Regions from separate parts of the Pseudomonas sp. FG86 genome, predicted to be linked through region 1. Evidence: riboswitches for the same ligand, from Rfam matches in the RefSeq annotation. Region 1 holds a riboswitch; the other holds the start of a gene.
The links. A riboswitch is a leader RNA that binds a small molecule or an ion and turns the genes downstream of it on or off. The one in region 1 is predicted to bind cobalamin.
Positions count from the first base shown of each region.

Region 2: it holds a riboswitch for cobalamin, as region 1 does, so the genes downstream of both, cobO (cob(I)yrinic acid a,c-diamide adenosyltransferase) here and ACODSV_RS19245 (CbtB domain-containing protein) in region 1, are expected to answer to the same signal.

Region 1 covers NZ_JBMDIS010000029.1:45,793-53,291, reverse strand. The annotation lists gene ACODSV_RS19270 (fatty acid cis/trans isomerase) at 1-577, shown strand, start outside; gene nfuA (Fe-S biogenesis protein NfuA) at 672-1,256, shown strand; gene cobM (precorrin-4 C(11)-methyltransferase) at 1,694-2,440, opposite strand; gene ACODSV_RS19255 (cobalamin biosynthesis protein) at 2,511-2,903, opposite strand; gene ACODSV_RS19250 (CbtA family protein) at 2,900-3,604, opposite strand; gene ACODSV_RS19245 (CbtB domain-containing protein) at 3,616-3,804, opposite strand; cobalamin riboswitch at 3,901-4,105, opposite strand; cobalamin riboswitch at 4,147-4,346, shown strand; gene cobW (cobalamin biosynthesis protein CobW) at 4,439-5,506, shown strand; gene cobN (cobaltochelatase subunit CobN) at 5,510-7,499, shown strand, end outside.
Region 2 covers NZ_JBMDIS010000006.1:57,113-64,611, reverse strand. The annotation lists gene ACODSV_RS05890 (AI-2E family transporter) at 17-1,090, shown strand; gene hda (DnaA regulatory inactivator Hda) at 1,295-1,999, shown strand; gene ACODSV_RS05880 (C40 family peptidase) at 2,213-2,842, shown strand; gene ACODSV_RS05875 (C40 family peptidase) at 2,987-3,529, shown strand; gene ACODSV_RS05870 (PQQ-dependent sugar dehydrogenase) at 3,663-4,976, opposite strand; cobalamin riboswitch at 5,076-5,324, shown strand; gene cobO (cob(I)yrinic acid a,c-diamide adenosyltransferase) at 5,404-6,015, shown strand; gene ACODSV_RS05860 (cobyrinic acid a,c-diamide synthase CobB) at 6,012-7,334, shown strand; gene bluB (5,6-dimethylbenzimidazole synthase) at 7,327-7,499, shown strand, end outside.

The sequences.
Region 1 (7,499 bases):
CGACTTCGCCAACCAGCTGCTGGCCCGCTATGGCGACCTCAATGCCGCCCCGGACCCGATCAATCGTTGTGCCGGCGCGTACTGCTCACGGCCGGGGATCGACCCGGCGTTGCGCGACGCCGAGCAGGCCCTGAGTCGCCTGACATCGCGCCCGGCGGCGGGGCTCAAGGTCATTGGGCAACTGCCTGAAGCGACGATGCTGCGCGTCGAAACCCGCAGCGGCCAGCGGGAGGTCTATAGCCTGCTGCGCAACCGTGCCCACAGTAATGTGGCGTTCATGCTGGGTGAGGCTTATCGCTATCAGCCGGGCCTGGATACGCTGACGATCTACCCAGGGGTGCTCGGCAGCTACCCGAACTTCATGTTCAATGTGCCAGCCGAGCAAGTGCCGGAGTTCGTCGCGGCCATGGAGGACGCCAGGGACGCCCAGGGTTTCGAGAAGATTGTCGACCGCTGGGGCATACGTCGCAGTCATCCGCAGTTCTGGCAGTACTTCCATGACCTGTCGACCTACATCCGCGAAACCACGCCGGTGGAAGAAGGGGTGCTGGATATGAACCGCTATGAAAACCTCTGACGTGGCTGTTGAGTCTTTTCCGACAAAATTACTGGGACTTTGTACCTGCGTAATATTTTGGCGTAAACTGCCGGCAAGCCTGTGAGGAGTTTCCATGACTGCCATAACCATTACCGACGCCGCCCACGATTACCTGGCCGACCTGCTGTCCAAGCAGAACACCCCAGGTATCGGTATCCGCGTCTTTATCACCCAGCCTGGCACCCAGTATGCCGAGACGTGCATTGCCTACTGCAAGCCCGGTGAAGAAAAGCCGGAAGACACCGCCCTGGGGCTGAAAAGCTTCACCGCGTATATCGATGCCTTCAGCGAAGCCTTCCTTGACGATGCCGTGGTGGATTACGCCACCGACCGCATGGGCGGCCAATTGACCATCAAGGCTCCGAACGCCAAGGTGCCGAACGTCAACGCCGACAGCCCGGTCAACGAGCGTATCAACTACTACCTGCAAACCGAGATCAACCCAGGGCTGGCCAGCCACGGCGGTCAGGTCAGCTTGATCGACGTAGTGGATGACGGCATTGCCGTGCTCAAGTTTGGTGGCGGCTGCCAGGGCTGCGGCCAGGCCGACGTGACGTTGCGCGAAGGCATCGAGCGCACCCTGCTGGAGCGGATTCCGGAGCTCAAGGGCGTACGCGACGTGACCGACCACACGCAGAAAGAAAATGCCTACTACTGAGTAAGGCGTTCACTGCGAACAAAAAACGGCGCCCCGTGAGCGCCGTTTTTTTTATTCTTAAAATTCAGCTATTTATGCAATCTATCTAACGCCGAAGATCAAGTGTGGGAGGGGGCTTGCCCCCGATAGCGGTGCCTCAGTCGCTTCTTGAGCAGGCTGACACACTGCCATCGGGGGCAAGCCCCCTCCCACATTTTGTGCATTTATTCAGTTAAATCAGTGTGTTGTTGATGAATTAAACATTCAAACTCGACTGCTGACGCTATCTCCCTGGCAAGAAAGATCAAGTGTGGGAGGGGGCTTGCCCCCGATAGCGGTGCCTCAGTCGCCTCCTGAGCAGGCTGACACACTGCCATCGGGGGCAAGCCCCCTCCCACATTTTTTTTGCATTTGTTAATTTAAATCAATGCATTGTTTTAGTTTTATAAAGTGAATTATCAAGGTCGATAAAGGTGCGCATGCCCCGCCCGATACAACGACGACTCACTGAAACTGTCACTCGCCAGCACCCGGCCCACCACGATCAGCGCCGTACGCCGAAAGCCCTTGGCGGCGACTTTGTCGGCAATATCGCTGAGTGTGCCCACCGCCCAATCCTGATCCGGCCAGGTTGCCCGGTGCACCACGGCAATCGGGCAATCCGCGCCATAGTGCGGCAGCAGCTCTGCGACGATCTTCTCCAGGTGGTTGACCCCCAGGTGGATCGCCATGGTGGTGCCGTGGCGGGCCAGGCTGTCGAAGTCCTCGCCGGCTGGCATGCGGGTTTTATCGGCGTAACGGGTCAGGATTACGCTCTGGGCGATGTCCGGCAAGGTCAGTTCGGTCTCCAGCAGCGCGGCACAGGCGGCGACTGCGGTCACGCCCGGAATGATCTGGAACGGGATGCCCAGCTCGCGCAGATGACGAATCTGCTCGCCGATCGCCCCATACAGGCTCGGATCGCCGGAATGCACCCGCGCCACATCCTGGCCGTTGGCGTGGGCGGCCTTGATCAGCTCGATGATCTGCTCCAGGTGCAGTTCGGCGCTGTTGACCACCTGTTGCGCTTGATGCCCCTCCAGCACGGCCGCCGGTACCAGCGAACCGGCATAGATGATCACCGGGCAACTGCGGATCAGCCGTTGGCCTTTGACAGTGATCAATTCCGGGTCGCCGGGGCCGGCACCGATGAAGTAGACGGTCATGGAGGATTCCTGTCGAAAAACGGGCGAGCATGAAGATTGCTCATGATCGGAAGACGCAATTATCGATTTTTCAGCCGGCGCAGGCCAATGCAAAGGTGGCCTGGGCGGTTTTCTTGCGGGTGATCAGCAAGCGGGCGGGGCCTGGGGAGAGCTGTTCGGCCAGGGCCAGGGCGGCGCTTTCGGCGATGCCGTAACAGCCGGTGTGGGCAAAGGCGACCGCTGATTTATGGCTCAGACGGCCTTCATACGCGGCCAACTGTTCGGCGCTGAAGCACTGCAATGGCAGGTTCAACCTGCGCGCCAGGGCCAGTAACCCCGGCTCGTCCTGTTTGCGGTCGAGACTCGCCAGTGCGGTGATGTGCTGGCGCTCGATACCCGCTTCGGCGAGGGCCGTGTCAAACAGCGCCAGCAGGGCGTGCAATTCGCAGCCCCGCTGGCAACCGAGGCCGACCGCGAGTTTCATGCCGAGTATTGATCGTCGCGGTTGCGGCGAAACAACCAGGCGCTGATCAGGCCCAGGGCCAGCCAGAAGGCGACGTTGGTCAACTGCGAGGCGATCTTGAATTGTGCTTCCAGTGCCTCTGGCGCCAGCATCGAATGCACTTGCGGCTGCGGGGCGCCGATTACGTGAGGCACCACGAGGATCGCCACGCCCAGCCCTTTAAGCAGCCAGTTGCCACCGAACACCAACAGCGCAATACCGGCCGCAGTGGAGGCGGCCGTGCCGATCCACCAGATCTGGCGTTGCGCCAGGTCGGCGGCGGCCGTGCCCGGCAGCTCGGGCGGCAGGCCCAGGGTCGGCGCCAACACAAAGGTCGCGTAGCCGGCCAGGCCCCACAGCAAGCCTTGGGCCGTGCGGGTCGGTGCGCGCAGGGTATAGAGGCCGGCCAGCATCAGGGCGAAGCCGACGGCGACCACCAGGTTGCCGCCGGTGGTCGACAGCACGCGCTGCCAGCCGTCTTCCGGTTCCCAGGCTTCGGCGTCGTGGGTGTGCGCAGCGGCGCCAGCGGCATGCTCGTGCACGACTTCAGTCGCGGCCGGGGCCTTTTCGAAAGTTTCCGCCTGCAGAATCAGCGGAGCGACCCAGAAGCTTTGCAGCAGGGTCAGCAGCAGGGCGGCCAGCAAGCCGGTGAACCCTGCGGTTTGCGCAATACGTTTGATCATGTCGGCAGGTCTCAGTGGCACGGGAACGCGGCGCTGTGGCGGGTATCGTGGGCTGCGTTGTGCACCGCCTCGATATGCGAGAACCCGGCGAAATACACCAGGCACGCGCCCAGGATCGAGGCGCCGATGGCGGCGGTCAGGCGTTGGCTGAGGGTGGCGGTACTGCTGGCGGTGTGCGAAGTGCTGCTGATGATCGACATGGCGCGTCCCTATCGTGTTCAGGGTGAAACGAGCGCATGCAAACCCCGCGAGCCGGGCACGCAGGGTTTTAACAGCGCCCGCCCACCGCGGGTTTGTTATCTGATGTTATTCGGGCCGGTCTCCGGGCTTGCGAGGGACACTGGGTCTATAAAGCGTCGCCTTCCCATGCCGTACAGGCACAGTGGATCTGACGCTTCACTCGCTTACCGTTGCGGGGGCAGCACCGGACTGGTCATAAGGCTATGACTCACCGGTTTCCCGTTTCACCCTGTGAAGGGCACCCGAAACAAGGCGTGTAGGAAAGCATGCAGAGCGACGGTAGTCAAATTGACCGAGCCCCTGTAGCCTTGCACCTTCGAGGTTCTTCGGCCCAGGCCGAAGCTAAGAAGGGAACGCGGTTCAAGCCGCGGCTGCCCCCGCAACTGTGAAGGGTTTATCTGACTGCCACGCCACTGCCATTACGGCGGGAAGGCGCAGCCAGCGCCGGTCGCAAGATCCGCAAGCCCCAAGCCAGGAGACCTGCCTCGCAACCGATTTTCCAATTCAACCGGGCGGGGTGATCCGGTGACGAAATCTGCTGCTGCGCGCCACGCAGGGCCTATCGTCCCGTATGCCCGCCCCCAAGGGCATCCGATGAAAACACTGGCCAAACTTCCCGTCACTATCGTTACCGGCTTTCTCGGCTCGGGCAAAACCACCTTGCTGCGCCACATGCTCGACAACGCCCAGGGCCGTCGCATTGCGGTGATCGTCAACGAATTCGGCGAGTTGGGCATTGACGGTGAGATCCTCAAGCAATGCTCGATCGGTTGCACCGAGGAAGAAGCCAACGGCCGCGTGTATGAACTGGCGAACGGCTGCCTGTGCTGCACCGTCCAGGAAGAGTTCTTTCCGGTGATGCGCGAACTGGTGGCCCGTCGCGGCGACCTCGACCATATCCTCATCGAAACCTCGGGCCTGGCCTTGCCCAAGCCCCTGGTGCAAGCCTTCCAGTGGCCGGAAATCCGCAGCGCCTGCACCGTCGACGCGGTGATCACCGTGGTCGACAGCCCGGCGGTGGCCGCCGGCACCTTCGCCGCCTTCCCGGACCAGGTCGATGCCCAGCGCAAGCTTGATCCGAACCTGGACCACGAATCCCCGTTGCATGAACTGTTCGCCGACCAGTTGGCCAGCGCCGACCTGGTGATCCTCAACAAGTGCGACATGATCAACCCCGAGGACCTGGCCCGCGTGCGCCTGGAAGTGGCCGAAGAGCTGCCACCCGCGGTGAAGATCGTCGAAGCCAGCAGCGGTCGCCTGCCCCTGGACGTGCTGATCGGCCTGGGCGCCGGCTCCGAAGAGCATATCGACGGCCGCCACAGCCATCACGATCATCACCACGACGGTGAAGACGACCATGACCACGATCACGACGCGTTCGACTCCATCTCCATCGACCTGCCTCAGGCCGATGAGGCGCTGCTGCTCGACGCGCTGACCCAGTTGGTGGTGCAGCACGGCATCCTGCGTGTCAAAGGCTTCGCGGCGATTCCGAACAAGCCGATGCGCCTGCTGATCCAGGGCGTGGGCACGCGTTTCGACAAGCACTTCGACCGCGCCTGGGGGGCCGACGAGGCACGCATCACGCGCCTGGTGCTGATCGGCCAGGCGCTGGACGCGGCCGGCCTCGAAGCGCAATTGCGCGCAGCGCTCAACGTTTAACCCATGCACCTGCTCAGGACTCAACCCGGCGGCTTCGTCGCGGACGACAATATCGCCGACCTGGGGCAAACCCCCGCCGAGCTGGTGATTCTGTGCAGCGGCGATTCCAGCCTGGCGCTGCTGGCCGAAGCCGCCCAGCAGTTGCCCGAGGACTACCCGAGCCTGCGCCTGGCCAACCCCATGCAGGTGCAGAACCACGCCTCGGTCGATCTGTATGTCGATGAAGTGCTGCGCCATGCCAAGGTCATCCTGATTTCGCTGCATGGTGGCATCGGGTATTGGCGCTACGGTATCGAGCGCCTGGTGGCGCTGGCCGAGCGCGGCGTCACGTTGATCCTGGTGCCCGGTGATGACCGCCCTGACCCGGAACTCAGCGGCCTCAGCACCGTGGCCGCTGAGGCCCGCGACCGCTTGTGGCAGTACCTGCGCCAGGGTGGCCTGGGCAATGCCCTGGATTTTTATCGCTGCCTGGCCAGCGCTTATCTGCAGCGTGACTACGCCTGGGCCGAGCCACACACTCTGCCGCGCACTGCGATTTATCACCCGCATCAGGCCAATGCCCGCCTCAATGACTGGCAAATGGAGTGGCACCCGGAGTTTCCGGTGGCGGCGGTGCTGTTCTATCGCTCTCATTTGCAGGCGGCCAATACCGGCTTTATCGATGTGTTCTGCCAGCGTTTGCAGGCAGCGGGCCTTAACCCGTTGCCGGTGGCGGTGGCCAGTTTGAAAGAGCCCGGCTGCCTGGCGGTGGTCGAGGATTGGCTGGATGAAGTCAATGCGGCGGTGATTCTGAACACCACCGGCTTTGCCCAATCCAGCCCCGAAGCCCCCCATCTACGCCCGTTTCGCCGCAATATCCCGGTGATCCAGGCGATCTGCGCCCAGGACAACCAACCCGGCTGGCAAGCCAGCGAACAAGGCCTCGGCCCGCGCGACCTGGCGATGCACATTGCCTTGCCGGAGCTGGACGGGCGGATTATCAGCCGGCCGATCAGCTTCAAGGACCTGGCCTGGCGCAGTGAGCGCAGCCAGTCGGACGTGGTGTGCTACCGCGCCGCGCCCGAGCGTATGGACTTTGTTGCCGAACTGGCGCGACGTTGGGTCGAACTGGCGCGGGTGCCGAATGGGGATAAGCGTATCGCGCTGATCCTGGCCAACTACCCGACCCGTGATGGCCGCATCGGCAACGGCGTGGGCCTGGATACCCCGGCCGCCGCGCTGAATATCCTGCGCGCCCTGCACAGCGAAGGTTACCCGGTGCCGGAGACGCTTCCCGACAGCGGCACGGCGCTGATCCATGAACTGCTCGGCGGTGTCACCAACGACCTGGACAGCCTCGACCTGCGCCCCTGCCACCAAAGCCTGGGGCTGGACGACTACGCGGTGATGTTCAGCCGCTTGCCCGAGGCCAACCGCCAAGCGGTACTGGCGCGCTGGGGCTCGCCCGACAACGACCCGATGTGTCGCGACGGCCGCCTGATGATTGCCGGCCTGCGCCTGGGCCAGACGTTCGTCGGTATCCAGCCCGCACGCGGCTACCAGGTGGACGCCAGCGCGGTGTATCACGACCCGGACCTGGTACCGCCGCATGCTTACCTGGCGTTTTACTTCTGGTTGCGCCACACCTACGGCGCCCACGGCGTGATCCATGTCGGCAAGCACGGCAACCTGGAATGGCTGCCGGGCAAGGGCGTGGGGCTGTCGGAAAACTGCTGGCCCGACGCGTTGCTGGGCCCGCTGCCGAATATCTACCCGTTTATCGTCAACGACCCGGGCGAGGGCGCCCAAGCCAAGCGCCGCACCCAGGCGGTGATCATCGATCACCTGATGCCGCCGCTGACCCGTGCCGAAACCTATGGGCCGTTGCGCGACCTAGAGCTGTTGGCCGACGAATACTACGAGGCGCAATTGCTCGACCCGCGCCGCGCCCGTGAGCTGCAAAAAGACATCCTCAAGCTGGTGCGCGAAACCCGCATCGACCAGGAACTGGAAC
Region 2 (7,499 bases), on a different contig from region 1:
ACAGATGGAGTGGTTTATGGCGGATGCGCGTCGTTGGGTGTGGCTTGGCGGGATCGTCCTGCTGTGCGTTTTTGTGTTCCTGCTGCATTCGATCCTGACGCCGTTCCTGGTGGCGTTACTGCTCGCTTACCTGTTCGATCCGGTGGTGGATCGCCTGGAGAAAGCCGGGCTGTCGCGCACCTTGGGCGTGGTAGCGGTGTTTGCGCTGTTTACGTTGATCATTACCGCGCTGGTGTTGGTGCTGGTGCCGATGCTGGCCAAGCAACTGTTTCGCCTTTATGAGTTGGCGCCGCAGATGCTCGACTGGCTGCAGCACACGGCGATGCCGTGGGCCCAGGCCAAGCTCGGCCTGGCGGATGGCTTCTGGAAGTTCGACAAGGTCAAGGCGGCGATCAGCGAGCATATGGGCCAGACCACCGATATCGTCGGTGTCGTGCTCAGCCAGGCGACGGCTTCCAGCTTGGCGCTGATCGGCTGGCTGACCAACCTGGTGTTGATCCCGGTGGTGGCGTTCTACCTGTTGCGGGACTGGGACATCATGATGGCCAAGATCCGCAGCCTGCTGCCGCGCGACCGCGAGGAGCGCATTGTGTCCCTGGCCGGGGAGTGCCACGAGGTGCTTGGCGCGTTCGTGCGTGGCCAGTTACTGGTGATGCTGGCCCTGGGGGTTATCTACGCCGCCGGATTGATGGCGATCGGCCTGGAGCTGGGCCTGTTGATCGGCTTGATCGCCGGGCTCGCCGCGATCGTGCCCTACATGGGCTTCGTGATTGGTATCGGCGCGGCGCTGGTGGCCGGGTTGTTCCAGTTTGGCGGCGATTTGTACCCGATGCTGGGGATTGTCGCGGTATTCATGGTCGGCCAGGCCCTGGAAGGCATGGTGCTCACGCCGCTGCTGGTGGGGGACCGTATCGGCCTGCACCCGGTGGCGGTGATCTTTGCGATCCTGGCGGGCGGTGAGTTGTTCGGTTTTACCGGCATCCTGCTGGCGCTGCCGGTGGCGGCGGTGATCATGGTCCTGGTGCGCCATCTGCATGATCTGTACAAGGATTCGGATGTGTATACGGGTGTCGAAGACCCCGAGTTGTAATTGCAGTGTCACAAACCCGGTCGATGGCCGGGTTTGTTGTTTCTGGCGCCTGCGTGTCAAATATTCCGCTTGAATCCAGCAAGTTAACGCAAACCTTTGATTTTGCTTGTGGTCTGTTGCATTGTGCGCCCGGCGTCACGGGTATAAACTTTGCAAACTTTACACAGAGGCCACTAACGGTTCGATTGGAGCCGTTCAGTCAGCATGAAACCGATTCAGCTGCCCCTAGGTGTGCGTCTGCGTGATGACGCCACCTTTATCAATTACTACCCAGGCGCCAATGCCGCTGCACTCGGCTATGTCGAGCGGCTCTGCGAAGCCGACGCCGGGTGGACTGAAAGCCTGATCTATCTGTGGGGCAAGCATGGCGTGGGGCGGACCCACCTGTTGCAAGCCGCATGCCTGCGCTTCGAGCAAATGGGCGAGCCGGCGGTCTACCTGCCCTTGGCCGAGTTGATGGACCGCGGTATCACGATATTCGACAACCTTGAGCAGTATGAGCTGGTGTGCCTGGATGACCTGCAGGCGGTTGCCGGCAAAGCTGATTGGGAAGAGGCGCTGTTTCATCTGTTCAACCGCCTGCGCGACAGCGGCCGCCGCCTGCTGATTGCCGCGTCCACCTCGCCCCGTGAGCTACCGGTCAAACTGGCCGACCTGAAATCGCGCCTGACCCTGGCACTGATCTTCCAGATGCGCCCCCTGTCCGACGAAGACAAGTTGCGAGCCCTGCAATTGCGCGCGTCCCGTCGCGGCCTGCACCTGACCGATGAGGTGGGGCACTTTATCCTCACCCGTGGCACGCGCAGCATGAGCGCATTGTTCGATCTGCTCGAACAGCTCGACCAGGCCTCTTTGCAGGCCCAGCGCAAGCTGACCATTCCCTTCTTGAAAGAAACCCTCGGCTGGTAGTCAGCCCTTGTTTTTCGGGGCTTTCGGCAAATTCCAGGCGCCAGAAAACCTGCGTTTTGGCCGGTTTGGCCGCGCAAAAGGCACGTATAGGGTATTAAGGGCTTAGATGTCATGGCGCAAACAGTAAGTCACATAGATCACGATTGAATTTGCAAATCGATGTGATAGAAGGCATAGTCTCGACTTCTTTACACATCAGCCACGGTCGTGCCCATGCTAAATCGCTTCGCACCCCTCGTGCCTCTCGCACTCGTTACCCTATTGTTTGGTTGCGCCTCCCACCCTCAACAAGTGGCTGAGCAGCACAAAACCCAACAGCAAGCCCAGGCAAAATTTGTTGCTGCACAGTCTTCTACTGTTTACGAAGAAGAAGTGGCAACCGAAAAGGAACTGGCCGACTTTGCCGGCAGCAAGCCTTATCAGCTTCCCGTTCTGGCCGACAGCATCCTCGAACGCGGCATGTCCCTGATCGGTACCCGTTACCGTTTCGGCGGTACCTCTGAAGCCGGTTTCGACTGCAGCGGTTTCATCGGCTACCTGTTTCGTGAAGAAGCTGGCATGAACCTGCCACGCTCCACTCGCGAAATGATCAACGTGAAAGCACCGTTGGTCGCGCGCAACAACCTCAAGCCCGGTGATCTGCTTTTCTTCAGTACTGCAGGCCGTGGTCGTGTCAGTCACGCCGGTATCTACTTGGGCGATAACCAGTTTATCCACTCCAGCAGCCGTCGCAGTGGCGGTGTTCGAGTCGACAACCTGGGTGACAGCTACTGGAGCAAAACCTTTATCGAAGCCAAGCGCGCACTCGCCATGGCCCCGACAACGGTTACCGCCAGCAAGTAAAGTTAAAGTGATACTTGAAGTTTGACGTGTAAGCGCTAGAATCCCTGGATATTGTTGTAATCCGTTCGCGCAAGCTTTGCTTGCGCGTTCTGGTTTTCAGCGTTCGGCAGCGAAAGCCGCATCCAGACCAGGATTGTTCTGCACATGTCGACCTCGGCCCGCCTGATTCTTATTGTTTGCGCCGCGCTCCTCAGCGCCTGCGCAAGCCGCACACCGCCGCCCGCTCACGTAGCGGCCAAGCCTAAGCCGGTGTTCAACTATTCCAGCCAAAGTTTCTCGCCTGCTGCTGAAGATGTGCTCTTCCGCGCGCTGGGCCTGGTCGGCACGCCTTACCGATGGGGCGGCAATACGCCGGATTCGGGTTTTGATTGCAGTGGCTTGATCGGCTTCGTCTACCGCGATGCCGCTGGCATCTCCCTGCCGCGCACCACTCGCGAATTGATCGTGATGCGCGCCCAGGATGTCAGCGAAGAAAACCTGCAGACCGGTGACTTGCTGTTCTTCGCCACCGGTGGTGGATCACAGGTCAGTCATGCCGGGATCTATGTAGGCGAAGGGCGCTTTGTGCATGCGCCACAAACGGGCGGTACGGTGAAGCTGGACACCTTGTCCAAAGCCTATTGGCAGAACGCCTACCTGAGTGCCAAGCGCGTATTGCCGGCTGAGCACTTGGCCCGCAATCCCTAAGCCAGACACCGAACCCAATGTGGGAGGGGGCTTGCTCCCGATAGCGGTGTGTCAGTCACTGAATGCATGGACTGACACGCCCTCATCGGCAGCAAGCTCCCTCCCACATTTTTTGTGGTGGTCTTGAGAAAAGTTACTTAACTGCAGACACCCGCCACACCTTATTCCCCACATCATCCGCCACCAGCAGGTCCCCCTGCTGATCGATCACCACACCCACCGGCCGGCCCATAGCGTTCTCATCCTTGTCGAGGAACCCGGTCAGCACGTCCACTGGCTGCCCCTTGGGTTTGCCACCTTCGAACGGCACAAAGATCACCTTGTAGCCACTGTGCGGCTTGCGGTTCCATGACCCGTGCTGGCCGATAAAGGCGCCGTTGACGAACGGTGCAGGTAATTTGCTGCCTTCGGCGAAGGTCAGCCCCAGCGAAGCGGTATGCGGGCCGACGGCGTAGTCTGGTGCGATCGCCTTGGCGACCAGGGCCGGGTCCTGTGGTGTGACACGCACATCCACATGTTGCCCGTAGTAGCTGAATGGCCAGCCATAAAACGCGCCATCCTTGACCGAGGTGATGTAGTCCGGCACCAGGTCGCTGCCGATCTCATCGCGCTCGTTGACCGCGGTCCACAGCTTGCCGCTCTGCGGTTCCCAGGCCATGCCGTTGGGGTTGCGCAGGCCCGAAGCGAAAATCCGGTGCTGGCCACTGGCGCGATCGACTTCCCAGATCGCCGCCCGACCTTGTTCCGCTTCCAGGCCGTTCTCGCCGACGTTGCTGTTGGAACCGACGCTCACATACAACTTGCTGCCGTCCTTGCTGGCCACCACGTTTTTCGTCCAGTGGTGGTTGATGCTGCCGCCCGGCAGGTCGACCACCGTGGTGCCGGCCTGCGTGATTGCGGTTTCGCCCGGTTGATAGGGAAAGCGCAGCAGCTTGTCTGAGTCGGCCACGTAGAGGTCGTTGCCCACCAGGGTCATGCCGAACGGCGAGTTGAGATTCTCCAGGAAGACCGTGCGGGTCTCGGCGACGCCATCGTGATCGGCATCGCGCAGCAAGGTGATGCGGTTCGGGCTGGGCACGCCGGCACCGGCACGGCCCATGACCTTTTCCATTACCCAGCCGCGAATGCCCTTGGCGTCATCCGGCTTGGGCGGCGCATTGGTTTCGGCCACCAACACATCGCCATTGGGTAGCACATACAGCCAGCGAGGGTGATCCAGGCCTTCGGCGAACGCTGTCACTTGGGTGCCCGCGGCGGCGGTTGGCTTCATGCCATCAGGCCAGCCAATGGCTGGGGCGATATTCACGGTGGGGATCAGGGTCTTGTTGGGCTCTGGCAGTTGGGGCGAAGGGCCGGTGCCATCCGATACCTTCAAGGTCGAGCTTTCTCCGCAGGCAGCGAGGGTGCCTGCGACCATGATCAGTAGGGCGAGTCTTGTTTTATGCATGGTTTTCTCCTGAATGCCTGTAAGGGTAGAGGAGTGCTGCGGCACGATGGTTCAAGTGCAAGGCCAGCTTTAATTGACGCTCCCCCCCCAACCCACTAACCTTCGCGACTTGTTTCAGGTGCTCTGTGACCCAAGGGTCGACTGAGTGAAACAGGGAAGCCGGTGAGTGAGCGCACTTGTACACAGTGTTGCCGCAATTCCGGCGCTGCCCCCGCAACGGTAAATGAGTCAAGACGGTGCTATTGGCCACTGTATCGCGCTGCGATATGGGAAGGCGCAGCGTCGGCCTGCTTTCTATAAAGCGAGCCACTCATGAGTCCGGAGACCGGCCTGGATCATCCAACAGCATCACGGTGGGCGATGCTTGGCTGTCTGTTTTTGTTTTTTCCTGCCCGCCGTTTTTGTCCAGCCCCAACGGAGAGCTGCCATGACCGATTCCCCCGACCGCGACGAACGCCACCTGGCGCGCATGCTGCGCAAAAAAGCCGTGATTGACGAGCGCATTGCCAATTCCCCGAACGAATGCGGTTTGCTGCTGGTGCTGACCGGCAACGGCAAAGGCAAAAGCAGCTCTGCGTTCGGCATGCTCGCGCGCGCCATGGGCCACGGCATGCAGTGCGGCGTGGTGCAGTTCATCAAAGGCCGTAACAGCACCGGCGAAGAATTGTTCTTCCGGCGCTTCCCCGAACAAGTGCGCTTTCACGTCATGGGCGAAGGCTTCACCTGGGAAACCCAGGACCGCCAGCGCGACATCGCCGCCGCCGAGGCCGCCTGGGCCGTGTCTCGCGAACTGCTGCAAGACCCGAGCATCGGCCTGGTGGTGTTGGATGAACTGAACATCGCCCTCAAGCATGGCTACCTCGACCTGGACCAGGTACTGAGCGACCTGCAAGCCCGTCCGCCGATGCAGCACGTGGTGGTTACCGGCCGTGGCGCCAAGCCGGAGTTGATCGAGATGGGTGACACCGTCACCGAAATGGGCATGCTCAAGCACGCGTTCCAGGCCGGTATCAAGGCACAGAAGGGCGTCGAACTTTGAATCAGCCCCGTCATTGTCCGGCCGTACTGATCGCCGCACCGGCGTCCGGCCAGGGCAAAACCACGGTCACCGCTGCGCTGGCCCGTTTGCACCGCAACCTGGGGCGCAAGGTACGCGTGTTCAAATGCGGCCCGGACTTCCTCGACCCGATGATCCACGAACGCGCCAGCGGTGCGCCGGTGTATCAGTTGGATATGTGGATGGTTGGCGAGCAGGAAAGTCGTCGCTTGCTGTGGGAAGCGGCAGGGGAGGCCGACCTGATCCTGATCGAAGGCGTCATGGGCCTGTTTGACGGTACGCCGTCCAGCGCTGACCTGGCGCGGCACTTCGGTGTGCCGGTGCTGGCGGTGATCGACGGCACCGCCATGGCCCAGACCTTCGGTGCCCTGGCCCTGGGCCTGGCGCGTTATCAGCCGGACTTGCCGTTTGCCGGTGTGTTGGCCAACCGTGTCGGCACCCTGCGCCATGCGCAACTGCTCGAAGGGAGCCTCACCGAAGGCTTGCGCTGGTACGGCGCGTTGTCCCGTGAAACCGGGATTGAGTTGCCCAGCCGCCATCTTGGCCTGGTGCAAGCCAGCGAACTGAATGATCTCGACGTCCGCCTGGACGCCGCTGCCCAGGCCCTGGGCAACAGTTGTGAAGTTGCCTTGCCGCCGCCGGTGACCTTCGCCGCGCCTGAAGTGATCGAAGCCGAACCGCTGCTCGCCGGTGTGCGCATCGCCGTGGCCCGTGACGAAGCCTTTGCCTTCACCTATGGCGCCAGCCTGGATCTATTGCGGGCGATGGGGGCCGAGTTGCGCTTTTTCTCACCGATTCATGATCGCCAAGTGCCCGAGGCCGACAGCCTCTATCTGCCAGGCGGGTACCCGGAGCTGCATCACCAGGCGCTGGCGGAAAACACCTCGATGCTCGATGCCATCCGTGCCCATCATGCTGCCGGTAAACCCTTGCTTGCCGAGTGTGGCGGCATGCTCTACCTGCTGGACTCGCTCACCGATGTCGACGGCACCCGTGCCGAGCTGGTCGGCCTGTTGCAGGGGGATGCGGTGATGCAGAAGAAACTGGCGGCCCTTGCCCTGCAAAGCGTCGAGTTGCCGGAAGGCGTATTGCGCGGGCACACCTACCACCATTCCCTGACCAGCACCGACTGGCAACCGATCGCCCGTGGCTTGAGCCCCAACGGCGGGCGGGGTGCCGAGGCGGTGTATCGGCAAGGGCGGATGACCGCTTCCTACGTGCACTTCTACTTCCCCTCCAATCCCCGTGCGGTTGCCGCGCTGTTTGCGCCCGACCTTGAGTCAGCCCAGTCCCATGAGTGACAACGCTTTCCCCCCGGCCGAGCGCGACGCCGTTTACCGCGCCATCGCCGAACGCCGTGACATGCGCCATTTCACCGGCGGCACGGTGGCCCCGCATTTGCTGCATCGCCTGCTCCAGGCCGCGCATCAGGCGCCCAGCGTCGGCTTGATGCAGCCCTGGCGCTT